Regions from separate parts of the Streptomyces syringium genome, predicted to be linked through region 2. Evidence: predicted binding sites of a transcription regulator. Region 2 holds the regulator's gene; the other holds the start of a gene.

Region 1 (7,159 bases), 800 kb from region 2:
ACGTGCTGCCCGCCGCCGACGCCGTCCTCGTCGCGCCCGCCACCTTCAACACGCTGAACAAGTGGGCCGCCGGCATCGCCGACACCCTCGCGCTCGGGCTCGTCACCGAGGCGATCGGGCTGCGCCTGCCCCTCGCCGCCCTGCCGCACCTCGGCGCCGCCCAGGCCGCGCACCCCGCGTTCGGGCGCAACATCGCGTTCCTGCGCGAGGCGGGCGTGACCGTCCTCCTCGGCGGCGACGGCTACCACCCGGAGCGGGGCGACGAAGTCGACGCCTTCCCCTGGGCGGCCGCCGTCGCGGCCCTGCCGGCACCAGCACCGGCACCGGAGCTGTAGCGCTTGTCCGCCGGGTCTTCGGGGGGCTCCCAACGCCCGGCACCGGGGGCTCCTCCCGGCGGCAGCCGGGGGGAGCCCGCCGCGTGCCGCCGACATGCGCCCGGCACGAGGGCGACCCTCCGTCGTGCGCTCGCACGCCCCGGACGCCGCTCGCCGATCCACGAAGATCTGCCGGGCAGGAACCGGCCCCACGTGCCGTCCCGGACCAGGCGCATCGAACACATGAACAACAATCGTGCCGGTGAGCACGACTGTTTCCGGCCTCCGGGCCGCCCTCGCCACCGCCCTCCCCGTCTGCGCCGCGACGCTCCTGCTGACGGGCCTGCTCTCGGGCTGCTCGTCCGGCGCCGATGCCGGAGCCGATGCCGGAAAGGGCGAGCGGACCCGCGCGTCCGAGAAGGCCGCCGCCCGGCCGCCCGCACCCGCCCCCGACGCGGACGCCTACCGCCGCTGGGGCCTCGACAAGCCCCTCGCCCCGCCCCCGGCCCCGCCCGCGCGCAAGCTGACGGAGAGCGTGCAGGCGGGCGGCGCGCCCCTGCTCGTACGGCGGGTGCCCACCCGGGACAAGGTCGTCTTCGTGACCATCGACGACGGGGCCGAGAAGGACCCGGAGTTCGTGAAGATGGCCGAGGACCTCAAGCTGCCGCTGACGATGTTCCTCACCGACGACATCGCCCGCGCCGGCCGCGGCTACCCCTACTTCGACCGGCTCCACGCCCTCGGCAACGGCGTCCACAACCACACCCTCGGCCACCCCGACCTGCGCACCCTTGACCCCGACGCCCAGCGCCGCCAGATATGCGGACAGCAGGACGCCCTGGCCAAGCGGTACGGCGCCCGCCCGGCGCTCTTCCGCCCGCCCTACGGCAACTACAACGACGCCACCCTCGCCGCCGCCGGCGGCTGCGGAGTGAAGGCGGTCGTGCTGTGGGAGGCCACCATGCAGATCAACGACATGCGGTACGCGCAGGGCGGCAGGCTGCGGCCCGGTGACATCGTCCTCGCGCACTTCCGCGGGCCCAAGGAGCTGAAGGGCACGTCGATGACCCGGATGACGGCGAACATGCTGCGCAGCATCCAGAAGCAGGGCTACACGGTGGCCCGCCTGGAGGACTACCTCTGAGGGCCCGGCGGAGGATTACCCCCGGCGACGCGCGGGAAGATCCACCCCTGCGGCCCCCGGCGCGCCGGTGCGGGCCGTGCACGTGTCCCGTGCGAGGCCTGTACGAGGTCCTGTGCGAGGCCCTGTGCGAGGGGGTCACCCCAGGGGTGGAACGGGACGCGCAGCGCACGCCGAATTGGCACTCCGCTTGACCGAGTGCTAACCGCGTCATAGTCTCGGCTCCGTTGGCACTCTCCACCGGGGAGTGCCAGACACGGCGACGGGCAGCTCCGGCACCCGCGACGACGGATCCGACCTGGTCGCCACCTCAGACAGTTAACCCCGTGAGATCTCCGAAGGGGGAGGTCGGATCGTGACGACCGCCAGCTCCAAGGTTGCCATCAAGCCGCTCGAGGACCGCATTGTGGTCCAGCCGCTCGACGCCGAGCAGACCACGGCCTCTGGCCTGGTCATCCCGGACACCGCGAAGGAGAAGCCCCAGGAGGGCGTCGTCCTGGCCGTGGGCCCGGGCCGCTTCGAGGACGGCAACCGTCTTCCGCTCGACGTTACCGTCGGCGACGTCGTGCTCTACAGCAAGTACGGCGGCACCGAGGTGAAGTACAACGGCGAGGAGTACCTCGTCCTCTCGGCTCGCGACGTTCTCGCGATCGTCGAGAAGTAGCCGGGGTCCGGGGGCAGGTCCCCCGGAAAGTACCGAACCCCAGTTTGCATTGATCTACGCCCCGGCCACCCGAGTCTGAACAACCGGGCGACCGGGGCGTAGTTCTTTCGAGAGGACACAACAGCTCCCATGGCGAAGATTCTGAAGTTCGACGAGGACGCCCGTCGCGCCCTTGAGCGCGGCGTCAACAAGCTTGCCGACACCGTGAAGGTGACGATCGGTCCCAAGGGCCGCAACGTCGTCATCGACAAGAAGTTCGGTGCCCCCACCATCACCAACGACGGTGTCACCATCGCGCGCGAGGTCGAGCTCGACGACCCGTACGAGAACCTGGGCGCCCAGCTCGTGAAGGAGGTGGCGACCAAGACCAACGACATCGCGGGTGACGGCACCACCACCGCCACCGTGCTGGCCCAGGCGCTGGTCCGCGAGGGTCTGCGCAACGTCGCCGCCGGCGCCTCCCCGGCCTCGCTGAAGAAGGGCATCGACGCCGCGGTCAAGGCCGTGTCCGATGAGCTTCTCGCGACCGCCCGTCCGATCGAGGACAAGACCGACATCGCCGCCGTGGCCGCGCTCTCCGCGCAGGACAAGCAGGTCGGCGAGCTCATCGCCGAGGCGATGGACAAGGTCGGCAAGGACGGTGTCATCACCGTCGAGGAGTCCAACACCTTCGGCCTGGAGCTGGACTTCACCGAGGGCATGGCCTTCGACAAGGGCTACCTCTCGCCCTACATGGTCACCGACCAGGAGCGTATGGAGGCCGTCCTCGACGACCCGTACATCCTGATCCACCAGGGCAAGATCTCCTCGATCCAGGACCTGCTCCCGCTGCTCGAGAAGATCATCCAGGGTGGCGCCTCCAAGCCGCTCCTGATCATCGCCGAGGACGTCGAGGGCGAGGCGCTCTCCACCCTCGTCGTCAACAAGATCCGCGGCACGTTCAACGCCGTGGCCGTCAAGGCCCCCGGCTTCGGCGACCGCCGCAAGGCGATGCTCGGCGACATGGCCACCCTCACCGGTGCCACCGTCATCGCCGAGGAGGTCGGCCTCAAGCTCGACCAGGCCGGTCTGGATGTGCTGGGCACCGCCCGCCGCGTGACCATCACCAAGGACGACACCACCATCGTCGACGGTGGCGGCAACTCCGAGGACGTCGTCGGTCGCGTCAACCAGATCAAGGCCGAGATCGAGTCCACGGACTCCGACTGGGACCGCGAGAAGCTCCAGGAGCGCCTCGCCAAGCTCGCCGGTGGCGTCTGCGTCATCCGCGTGGGTGCGGCCACCGAGGTCGAGCTCAAGGAGAAGAAGCACCGTCTGGAGGACGCCATCTCCGCGACCCGCGCCGCGGTCGAGGAGGGCATCGTCTCCGGTGGTGGCTCCGCGCTCGTCCACGCCGTCAAGGTCCTCGAGGGCAACCTCGGCAAGACCGGCGACGAGGCCACCGGTGTCGCCGTGGTCCGCCGCGCCGCCGTCGAGCCGCTGCGCTGGATCGCCGAGAACGCCGGCCTCGAGGGCTACGTCATCACCGCGAAGGTGGCGGAGCTCGAGAAGGGCCAGGGCTTCAACGCCTCGACCGGTGAGTACGGCGACCTGGTGAAGGCCGGCGTCATCGACCCGGTCAAGGTCACCCGCTCCGCCCTGGAGAACGCCGCGTCCATCGCGTCGCTGCTGCTCACGACCGAGACCCTGGTCGTCGAGAAGCCGGCCGACGAGGAGCCCGAGGCCGGCCACGGCCACGGTCACTCCCACTAGTCGCGACCACCGCCCGGTGGCGGCCGCTTCGCGCGGTGGCCACTCGGCACGGCCGAGGCCCGGCACCCCTTCGGGGGCGCCGGGCCTCGGCCGTTCTCCCTCCGGGCCGTGGGAACCTACCGGCGGCCCGTCCCCGACGACGCCCGCCCGAGCGCCCCGCGCGGCGCCAGCTTCGCCAGACCGCTGAACGCCTTGTACCGGGGGTCGGGCACGGAGATGGTCTTGCCGCGCGCCAGGTCCTTCAGCGCCGAGGTCACGAGCTTGTCCGCGTCCAGCCACAGCCAGTTCGGGATGTTCTCCGCGGGCATGCCCGCCCGCTCGTGGAACTCCGTCCGGACGAAGCCCGGGCACAGCGCCATCAGCCGCAGCCCGCTGCCCTCCAGGTCCTTCGCCGCACCCTGGGTGAACTGCACGACCCACGCCTTGCTCGCCCCGTAGGTGCCGCGCGGCACGAACGCGGCCACCGACGCGACGTTGACCACGCCGCCGCGCCTGCGCTCGCGCATACCGGGGACGGCAGCCGACGTCAGCCGCAGCACCGCCTCGCAGTGCACCTTGAGCATCCTCAGCTCGTCGGCCATCGTGACCTCGAGGAAGACGCCCTTGTTCCCGAACCCGGCGTTGTTGACCAGCAGATCCACCGGCTGCGTACGGTCCGAGAGCCGGGCCTCGACCGCCCCGATGCCCTCGTCGTCCGCCAGATCCGCGCGGAGCACCTCCGCTTCCACGCCGTGCCGGTCGTGGAGCTCGGTCGCCTGTTCGTTGAGCCGCTTCTCGTCGCGCGCCACGAGCACCAGATTGTGCCCGTCGGCCGCCAGCCGCCGAGCGAAGGCCGCGCCGATGCCGGCCGTCGCTCCCGTGATCAGTGCAGTCGTCATACGGGAACGTTAGTGCTCGCCGCCGTCCCGCGGGGCCTCCGCCGCCCCCGCTGACCCTTCCGGCTGATTCCGCTGCCGCGCCAGGTACTTGTGGACGGCCTCCACGGCCTCCGGAGGCAGGGCGTCACCGGCCGCCAACACCCGGGGCAGCAGGGCCCGTTCGGTGGTGAGCGCCCGGAAGAGGAAGGAGATGCTCACCTCGTGGCCGGGCCGGTGCACGATCGTCACCGCATCACCCGCACGGACCTCGCCGGACTCCACGACCCGCAGATACGCGCCGGGCGCGGCCTCCTGGGTGAACCGCTTCGTCCAGCCCGACTCGCCCAGCCAGTCCGCGAAGGTCCGGCAGGGGATGCGCGGCGCGGAGACCTCCAGCACCAGCTGTGCGCCGATCCGCCAACGTTCGCCGATGAGCGCGCCATTGACGTCGACTCCGCAGGTGGTGAGGTTCTCGCCGAAGGAGCCGTGGGGCAGCCGCCGGCCCAACTCCCGCTCCCAGCCGTCCAGGTCCTCGCGGGCGAACGCGTACACCGCCTGGTGGTCCCCGCCGTGATGGCGCAGATTGACCACCTCGTCCCCGGCGAGGCCGCTCCCCGCGACGCCCTTCGGCCCGGGCGGGGCCACGGCGACCGGCCCGGCGACGGGCCGCTTGTCGATGCCGGTGTCCATGCCGGCCGCGAATCCGGGGGCGTCGCCGGGGGCCGCCGCGGTCGTCGCGCGGCCCACGTTCACAGAGATCACGTACATGAGGGGCAAGGTTAGGTGCGCGGCCCTCAAAGGGGCGAACGCATATTTTCTGGCTTCCCCAAGAAGGCCTTATGCTCGAAGCATGATCGAGGCTCGTCATCTGAGGGTGCTGCGCGCGGTGGCCGCCACCGGTTCGTTCTCGGCCGCGGCGCGCGAGCTGGGCTGCACCCAGCCCGCCGTCAGCCAGCAGATGAAGGCCCTGGAGCAGTCCACGGGCACACCACTGCTGATCCGCACGGGCCGCGAGATGCGCCTGACGCAGGCGGGCGAGGCCCTCGTCCGGCACGCCTCGGGGATCCTGGCCGGGCTGACCGCGGCCGAGGAGGAGATCGCGGCGATCGCGGGGCTGCGCGCCGGGCGGGTGCGGCTGGTCTCCTTCCCCAGCGGCAGCTCGACGCTGGTACCGGGCGCGCTCGCGGCGATGCGGGCCGCCCACCCGGGCACGCGGGTCTCCCTCGTCGAGGCCGAACCGCCGCGCTCGGTGGAGATGCTGCGCGACGGCGACTGCGAGATCGCGCTGGCCTTCCGCTACCCCGAGGTGCGCGGCGCCGACCCGGCGGCGAGCGCGGAGTGGGACGACCTGGTCGTGCGGCCGCTGCTGACCGACCGGCTCATCGGCGTGGTCCCGGAGGGGCACCGGCTGGCCGGGGCCGACCGGGTCGGGATCGAGGAGCTGGCGGACGAGCCGTGGATCGCGGGCTGCCCGCGGTGCCGCCTGCACCTGGTCGAGGTGTGCGAGAGCGCGGGCTTCACGCCGCGGATCGACTTCGCCACCGATGACTATCCGGCGGTCTTCGGGCTGGTCGGGGCCGGGCTCGGGGTCGCGGTGATGCCGGAGCTGGCCCTGGAGTCGGTACGCCCCAAGGGCGCCCGGATCGTACCGGTCGAGCCCGTCGTGCAGCGCGAGATCGTCGCCCTCACCCTGCCGGACCTGGCCCGGGTTCCGGCCGTCGGGGCGATGCTCGAACAGCTGGCGGCGGCCGCTCGTCGCTGAGCGCTCCTGATGAGACGTTTCTTCAGCGCGGACGCCGAGCGATGGAACGTTTCTTCACGCGACAGGGCATGTGGTCTCACGCACTGAGAGCGCCGGTCACGGCGATGCTCCGGTGTCGCGCGCGTCCCATCAGCTCCTCGCGTTCATCCTCGGTGAGCCCGCCCCACACGCCATAGGGCTCGCGCACGGCCAGCGCGTGCGCCGCGCACTCCGCGCGCACGGGGCAGCGCATGCACACCTCTTTCGCCGATGCCTCGCGGGCGCTGCGGGCGGCGCCGCGTTCGCCCTCGGGGTGGAAGAAGAGCGAGCTGTCGACCCCTCGGCACGCCGCCAGGAGCTGCCAGTCCCACAGGTCGGCGTTGGGACCGGGAAGACGGGAGAAATCTGCCATTGCTTATCCCCTCGAAGCGATCTGTGACGCGATGTGTCCTGAGTGGTGTGCGGGTTGATCCTCTGAGGAGTTCCCCGTCATCTGCTGTGTAAGCAGATGTAAATATGACTCATTGCGAATCTAGCCATAGACACCAGCAAATGGGAAGAAAAACGGCGCCGGATGGGCAAATGGGGCATAGCTTGAGTGGTGAGCAGGGCGCCCCCAATGCGCCCTGCTCCGTGTCCGCGCCCTCACGTAGAGTGCCGAACGTGGCCGACCGAGCCCGTAACTCTTTC
Region 2 (7,159 bases):
GCGATACCGTGGAGACGCGGTTGTTGGTGCCGAGCTTGCGGTAGATCTTCTCCAGGTGCCGGTTGACCGTGTGCCGGGAGATGGTCAGCCGACGGCCGATCACATCGGCCGTGTGTCCTTCCGCGAGGAGGCCGAGGACGGTGAACTCACGAGGAGTCAGGCCGTGCCCGCCCGCGTCAGCGCCCCCGGGCCCCCGGCCGGCGGCCTCACGCAGTCGGCGCAGCTCCCGCACATGGCTGTCGACGCTGCCGAGCAGTGGCTGGATCCGAGCGGCGAAGGCGAGTTCCTCCTCGGTGAACTCCCCCTTGCGCCCGAGGGAGACGGTGCGCAGCACGTTCGCCCGGCCGGGCATCGGCAGCCCCAGTTGATGCGTCGTGCCGAAGTCGCGCAGCGCCTCGCTGCGCCACCGGGAGTGGCGCCACCGCTCGCAGAGCTGGCTCATGGTCACCGGCTGCCTTTCCCCCGCCCTGAGATAGGGGATCAGCGGGTGCTGCTGGCGAATGCGCCGCGCGATGAGGTCCTCCACCGCAGGACCGATCCGCTCGGGCGCCCACCCCTCGGCCTGTCCGGCCCGCTCCGCCAGGTCGACCCCCGCGAACAGCACCGTGTCGCAGCCGAGGGTCTCGTGGAGGTGGCCGGCGACCAGATGCCATAACGCGTCCGGGTCGTCGTTCTCGAGGACCGCGACGACAAGGTCGAGCATGCGCTCGTAATCCCGGGAGCTGAGCTGTGCCATGGCTGCAAGCATCCCGGCCGGACGGATTCCGGGCGAGACCGGGGCACGACGGTGATCGACTTTCGGTCACATCGGGCCGCCCGGCGGGGCCGGGCGCCGGGGTGCGTCGGGGGGTACGCTGAGCGCCGCACAGCCGGTCACGCGGATGTGCGGCGCGGGGGAAGGACCTTCAGGACCAGCGGCCCGTGCGGCCCAGCAGCAGTGCCGTCGCCGCCGTGCCCGCCGTCGACGTGCGCAGCACGCTCGGGCCCAGCCGGTACGGCTTGGCGCCCGCCTCGGCGAAGGCGGCCAGTTCCTCGGGGGAGACGCCGCCCTCCGGGCCGACGACCAGGACGATATTGCCCGTCTGCGGGAGCGAGGCCGTGGCCAGCGGGGCGCTGCTGCCCTCCTCGTGGAGGACCGCCGCGAACGCGGCGTCCGCGAGCAGGGTCGAGACCTGCTTCGTCGTCAGGAGGTCGGACACCGGCGGGAATCGGAGGCGGCGCGACTGCTTCCCGGCCTCGCGGGCCGTCGCGCGCCACTTGCCCAGCGCCTTCAGCCCGCGCTCGCCCTTCCACTGCGTGACGCACCGGGACGCCGACCACGGCGCGATCCCGTCGACGCCCGTCTCGGTCATGGTCTCGACAGCCAACTCGCCCCGGTCGCCCTTGGGCAGCGCCTGGACGACCGTGATGTGCGGCTGCGGCAGGGGTTCGGCGCGCACCGAGGTGACCGCCACGTCGAGGCGGTCCTTGCCCTCGACGGCGGCGACGGTGCCGAACGCGCCCGTGCCCGCACCGTCCGTCAGGACGATCTCCTCGCCCACCCGCAGCCGGCGGACCGAGACCGCGTGCCGCCCCTCCGGGCCGTCGAGGGGGAAGACCGTACCGGGGAAGACGCCCGTCAGGGAGTCCTCCTCGACCAGGAAGACCGGTGCTGTCATGTCTCGCTCCCTCGCAGTTCACTGCCTCGCGTCAACGACACCCGTGCCGCGTCCAGTTCGGCGGCCAGGACCTCCACCAGCCGCCCCGCCGGAAGCTCCCGCGCCAGACGGTGGCCCTGGCCCGCCCACAGGGCCATGGCCTGCGGGTCTCCCGCCTGCGCGGCGGCCTTGCGCAGGCCGGACGTCAGATGGTGCACCTGCGGGTACGCGGCCGGGGCGTACGGGCCGTGCTCGCGGATGAAACGGTTCACCAGACCGCGCGCGGGGCGGCCGGAGAAGGCCCGGGTCAGTTCGGTGCGGAGGAACAGCGGATCGGTCATGGCCCGTTTGTGCAGGTCATGGGCGCCCGACTCGGGGCAGACCAGGAACGCCGTGCCGAGCTGCGCCGCCGAGGCGCCCGCCGCGAGGACGGCCGCGATCTGGTCGCCGCGCATCAGGCCGCCCGCCGCGATCAGCGGGACGGTCACCGCGTCGCGGACCTCCGCGAGGAGGGTGAGCAGTCCGACGCCCGTCCCGTCCGCGCCCGCGTCGTCGTGGTGGGTGCCCTGGTGGCCACCGGCCTCGACGCCCTGGACGCAGACCGCGTCCGCGCCCGCCGTCTGCGCGGCCAGCGCCTCGGCGGCGGAGGTGGCCGTCACCACCGTCAGCGTGCCGGCCCGGGCCAGTGCCGCGAGGACCTCGGGGGCCGGGCAGCCGAAGTGGAAGGAGACGACCGGAACGGGATCTTCCAGGAGGATCGCGAGCTTGGCCTCGTACGCGTCGTCGCGGCTCCGGTCCGGATCACCGAGCGGCGCCCCGTACCGGGCGGCCTCGCCCGCAAGGCGCTGCCCGTACGCGTCCACGGCGGCCGGGTCGGTCACGGGCGGCTGCGGCATGAAGAGGTTCACACCGAAGGGGCGGTCGGTCAGGGCGCGCGTGCGCGTGATCTCCTCGCGCATCGCCGCCGGCGTCTTGTACCCGGCGGCGAGGAATCCGAGGCCACCGGCCTCGGACACGGCCGCGGCGAGCGACGGACACGAGGTGCCGCCCGCCATGGGGGCCTGCACGACCGGATACCGGAACAGGCCCGTCAGCGCCGAGGCCCCCCTGGATTCAAAAGCCATGACCACATCGTGTCACGCCCCGCGCACGGCGCCGAATCGAACCCGGTCGTGGAGTCCGCGCCGAGGGCGCCCCCTCGACTCCACCCGTACGGGTGGAGGCCTGTCGGCTGCCGCCGGCCACACCGCGTACCGGCTTGCGGGGAAGGGGCGTTGACGCGGGCCCCGGAAACGCGCGTCGGGCCGGGGCGAAGGCCCCGGCCCGACGTTCGGACGACTGAGCGGCGTTTGTCAGCGCCCGTTGAACGCGTCGATCAAGCTTGGCGACAGACGCCTACCGCCCGTTGAACGCATCCTTCAACCGCGAGAACAGCCCCTGCTGCCCCGGCTTACTGTGCAGGCCCGGGGGACGACCCCCGGAACCCCCAGCCGGACGCCTACCGACCGTTGAACGCATCCTTCAACCGCGAGAACAGCCCCTGCTGCCCCGGCTTGAACTCGCCCATGGGCCGCTCCTCGCCGCGCAGCTTCGCGAGCTGTCGCAGGAGGTCCTCCTGCTGCGGGTCGAGCTTGGCGGGGGTGGTCACCTCGACGTGCACAACGAGGTCACCGCGGCCGCCGCCTCGCAGGTGCGTGACACCGCGCTGGTGCAGCGGGATCGACTGGCCGGACTGGGTACCGGGCCGGATGTCGATCTCCTCGATGCCGTCCAGCGTCTCCAGCGGCACCTTCGTGCCGAGGGCCGCGGCCGTCATCGGGATGGTGACCGTGCAGTGCAGATCGTCGCCGCGCCGCTGGAAGGTGGTGTGCGGGATCTCGTGGATCTCCACGTACAGATCACCGGCCGGGCCGCCGCCGGGGCCGACCTCGCCCTCGCCCGCGAGCTGGATGCGGGTGCCGTTGTCGACACCGGCCGGGATCTTCACGGTCAGGGTCCGCCGCGACCGGACGCGGCCGTCGCCGGCGCACTCCGGGCACGGGGTCGGCACCACGGTGCCGAAGCCCTGGCACTGCGGGCACGGCCGGGAGGTCATGACCTGGCCGAGGAAGGACCGGGTGACCTGCGAGACCTCACCGCGACCGCGGCACATGTCACAGGTCTGGGCGGACGTGCCGGGGGCCGCGCCCTCGCCGCTGCACGTGGTGCAGACGACGGCCGTGTCGACCTGGATCTCCTTGGTCGTCCCGAAGGCCGCCTCGTCGAGGGTCACTTCGAGCCGGATCATGGCGTCCTGGCCGCGCCGCGTGCGCGACCGGGGGCCGCGCTGTGAGGCCTGCCCGAAGAAGGCGTCCATGATGTCGGAGAAGTTGCCGAAGCCCGCGCCGAAGCCACCCGCGCCACCGGCGCCGCCCGAGGAGGACAGCGGGTCGCCGCCGAGGTCGTAGACCTGCTTCTTCTGCGGGTCGGAGAGCACCTCGTAAGCGGCGTTGATCTCCTTGAACCGCTCCTGGGTCTTCGGGTCCGGGTTCACATCCGGGTGCAACTCGCGGGCGAGTCGGCGGAAGGCCTTCTTGATCTCGTCCTGCGAGGCATCACGCCGTACGCCCAGGACCGCGTAGTAGTCCGTGGCCACTTACGACTCCGCCAGGATCTGTCCGACGTAACGTGCCACTGCGCGTACCGCTCCCATCGTTCCGGGGTAGTCCATGCGGGTCGGTCCGACCACGCCGAGTTTGGCGACTGCCTCGTCGCCCGAACCGTAGCCGACGGCCACGACCGATGTGGAGGTCAGTCCCTCGTGAGCGTTCTCATGACCGATACGGACGGTCATGCCCGAGTCCTTGGCCTCACCCAGGAGCTTGAGCAGCACGACCTGCTCCTCCAACGCCTCCAGCACGGGCCGGATCGTCAGCGGGAAGTCGTGCCCGAAGCGGGTGAGATTGGCGGTGCCGCCGATCATCAGCCGTTCCTCGGTCTCCTCGACCAGGGTCTCCAGCAGGGTCGCGAGCACCGTAGAAACGGTTCCTCGGTCGTCCTGCTCGAAGGACTCGGGAAGGTCCTGCACCAGCTGCGGCACATCCGCGAACCGCCGCCCCACGACCCGGCTGTTGAGCCGTGCCCGCAGGTCCGCGAGCGAGGTCTCACCGAAGGGCGCCGGGCAGTCGACCATGCGCTGCTCGACGCGGCCGGTGTCCGTGATCAGCACGAGCATCACACGGGCCGGGGCGAGTGAGAGCAATTCCACATGCCGCACCGTCGAGCGGGTCAGCGACGGGTACTGCACCACGGCGACCTGACGGGTCAGCTGCGCCAGCAGCCGGACCGTGCGCGCCACGACGTCGTCCAGGTCGACGGCGCCGTCCAGGAAGTTCTGGATCGCGCGACGCTCGGGCGAGGACAGCGGCTTGACACCGGCCAGCTTGTCGACGAAAAGGCGGTAGCCCTTGTCGGTCGGGATGCGGCCCGCGCTCGTGTGGGGCTGGGCGATGAAGCCCTCGTCCTCCAGCGCGGCCATGTCGTTGCGCACGGTGGCCGGGGACACGCCCAGCCGGTGCCGCTCGGTGAGGGCCTTGGAGCCGACGGGCTCCTCGGTGCCCACGTAGTCCTGGACGATGGCGCGCAACACCTCGAGCCTTCGTTCGCTCAGCACCGCGCGCACCTCCCTGTCCAGCCGTCTCACGGGGTCGTCCCTGGCACTCGAAGGTCACGAGTGCCAAATCCCTCCCGCCAGTGTACGGCCGGGTACTACGGCCAGGGCAAGGGCCGTCCCGCCGCGCGCCTCCCTGGCGGGCAAACCGTACCGTGCTCCGGCTAGCGTCTCGGTATGGAAAATCATGGGCAACGGGGCGCGCGGGAGCGCTGGGAGCCGCTCGCGCCGGGGATCGCGCGCCGCAGGATGCCGGTCTGGGACTGCACGATCGGGGCCGTCTCCGGGCCTGACGGGGTGCTGCTCGTGGACACCGGCTCGTCCCTGCGGGAGGGCGCGGAGATCCGTCGGGAGGTCGAGGAACTCTTCGGCCGCCGCGTGACGCATATCGCTCTCACCCACGCGCACTTCGATCACGTGCTGGGCACCGCCGCCTTCGCGGGTGTGCAGGTGTACGGGGCGATGGGCATCGACAGGGTGCTCCGCGACGGGGAAGAGGTGCGCACGAGCGCGGTGCGGGAGGGGGTGGACCCCGATGCCGCCGAGGAGGCGGCCGATCTGCTCGTCCGCCCGCACCATCTGGTCTCCGGCGAGCTGACCCTGGACCTGGGCGGCGGCCGTCGGGTGCTGCTCGCCGACGTGGGGCCCGGGCACACGGCGCACGACCTGGCGGTGCTGGTCACGGACGCCGGTGGCGCTCCCGAGGTCGTCTTCTGCGGTGATCTGGTCGAGGAGTCCGGTGAACCGCAGGCGGGCTCGGACGCCCTCCCCGAGCAGTGGCCCGCGGCGCTGGACGCGCTGCTGGTGCTCGGCGGCGAGGACGCGATCTACGTGCCGGGGCACGGCGCGGTGGTGGATGCCGGGTTTGTCCGGGCGCAGCGTGACGCGCTCGCGGTGCGTTTCGGCGTGTCGTAACGCCGGTAGCGCGGTTTTTCCTATGGTCGGGCTGGTGCGCGGCAGAGGTCGTGCGCTGCCGGGCACCCCCGGCCCCGGATCCCCTGACCGGAACGGCTCCATGCGCAGCAGACAGTACGGCCCCGACCTGACCCCTCCGTGGAAGAAGACCACCCCCGCTCCGGAGGTCCCGGCCGAGCCCGATCTGGTGGTCGAGGAGGTCACCACGGGCTTCTGCGGGGCGGTGATCCGCTGCGAGAAGACGGCGCAGGGCCCGACGGTCACCCTGGAGGACCGCTTCGGCAAACACCGGGTCTTCCCGATGGAGCCGCGCGGCTTCCTCCTGGAGGGCCGGGTCGTCACGCTCGTACGCCCGGGCCCCCTGAGCCCCCGCGCACCCCAGCGGACCGCCTCGGGCTCGGTGGCCGTGCCCGGGGCCCGGGCACGGGTGGCCCGGGCCGGGCGCATCTACGTGGAGGGGCGGCACGACGCGGAGCTCGTGGAGCGGGTGTGGGGCAACGACCTGCGCATCGAGGGCGTGGTCGTGGAGTACCTGGAGGGCATCGACGACCTCCCCGCCATCGTCCGCTCCTTCGCCCCCGCCCCCGACGCCCGCCTGGGGGTCCTGGTGGACCACCTCGTGCCGGGCTCCAAGGAATCGCGGATCGCGGCGCAGGTCACGGGCGAGGACGTGCTGGTCGTCGGCCACCCGTACATCGACGTGTGGGAGGCGGTGAAGCCGTCCTCGGTGGGCATCACGGCCTGGCCGCGCGTGCCGCGCGGCGAGGACTGGAAGACGGGCGTGTGCCGGGCACTGGGCTGGCCGGAGAACACGGGGGCCGCTTGGCAGCGGATCCTGGGGTCGGTGCGTTCGTACAAGGACCTGGAGCCGCAGCTGCTGGGGCGGGTGGAGGAACTGATCGATTTCGTGACGGCGCCCTGATGTCTCAGCCCGTCCGGTGATCGTGGACACGGCACA

The links. Region 2 encodes HrcA, which represses chaperone genes, less so after heat shock. Its sites were predicted from a motif close to TTNGCACTCNGNNNNNCNGAGTGCNAA; they were not measured.
Region 1: groES (co-chaperone GroES) is a predicted target of HrcA. The motif match lies at 1,634-1,660, and genes of this name have one in related genera.

The regions. Positions count from the first base shown of each region.
Region 1 covers NZ_JAGIOH010000001.1:3,355,168-3,362,326, reverse strand. The annotation lists gene JO379_RS14745 (flavoprotein) at 1-335, shown strand, start outside; gene JO379_RS14740 (polysaccharide deacetylase family protein) at 577-1,458, shown strand; gene groES (co-chaperone GroES) at 1,811-2,119, shown strand; gene groL (chaperonin GroEL) at 2,249-3,871, shown strand; gene JO379_RS14725 (SDR family NAD(P)-dependent oxidoreductase) at 3,988-4,749, opposite strand; gene JO379_RS14720 (MOSC domain-containing protein) at 4,759-5,496, opposite strand; gene JO379_RS14715 (LysR family transcriptional regulator) at 5,579-6,490, shown strand; gene JO379_RS14710 (WhiB family transcriptional regulator) at 6,567-6,881, opposite strand.
Region 2 covers NZ_JAGIOH010000001.1:2,557,805-2,564,963, forward strand. The annotation lists gene JO379_RS11385 (helix-turn-helix transcriptional regulator) at 1-736, opposite strand, end outside; gene JO379_RS11390 (16S rRNA (uracil(1498)-N(3))-methyltransferase) at 906-1,658, opposite strand; gene JO379_RS11395 (nitronate monooxygenase) at 1,655-2,761, opposite strand; gene dnaJ (molecular chaperone DnaJ) at 3,136-4,272, opposite strand; gene hrcA (heat-inducible transcriptional repressor HrcA) at 4,273-5,289, opposite strand; gene JO379_RS11410 (MBL fold metallo-hydrolase) at 5,464-6,201, shown strand; gene JO379_RS11415 (DUF3097 domain-containing protein) at 6,302-7,123, shown strand.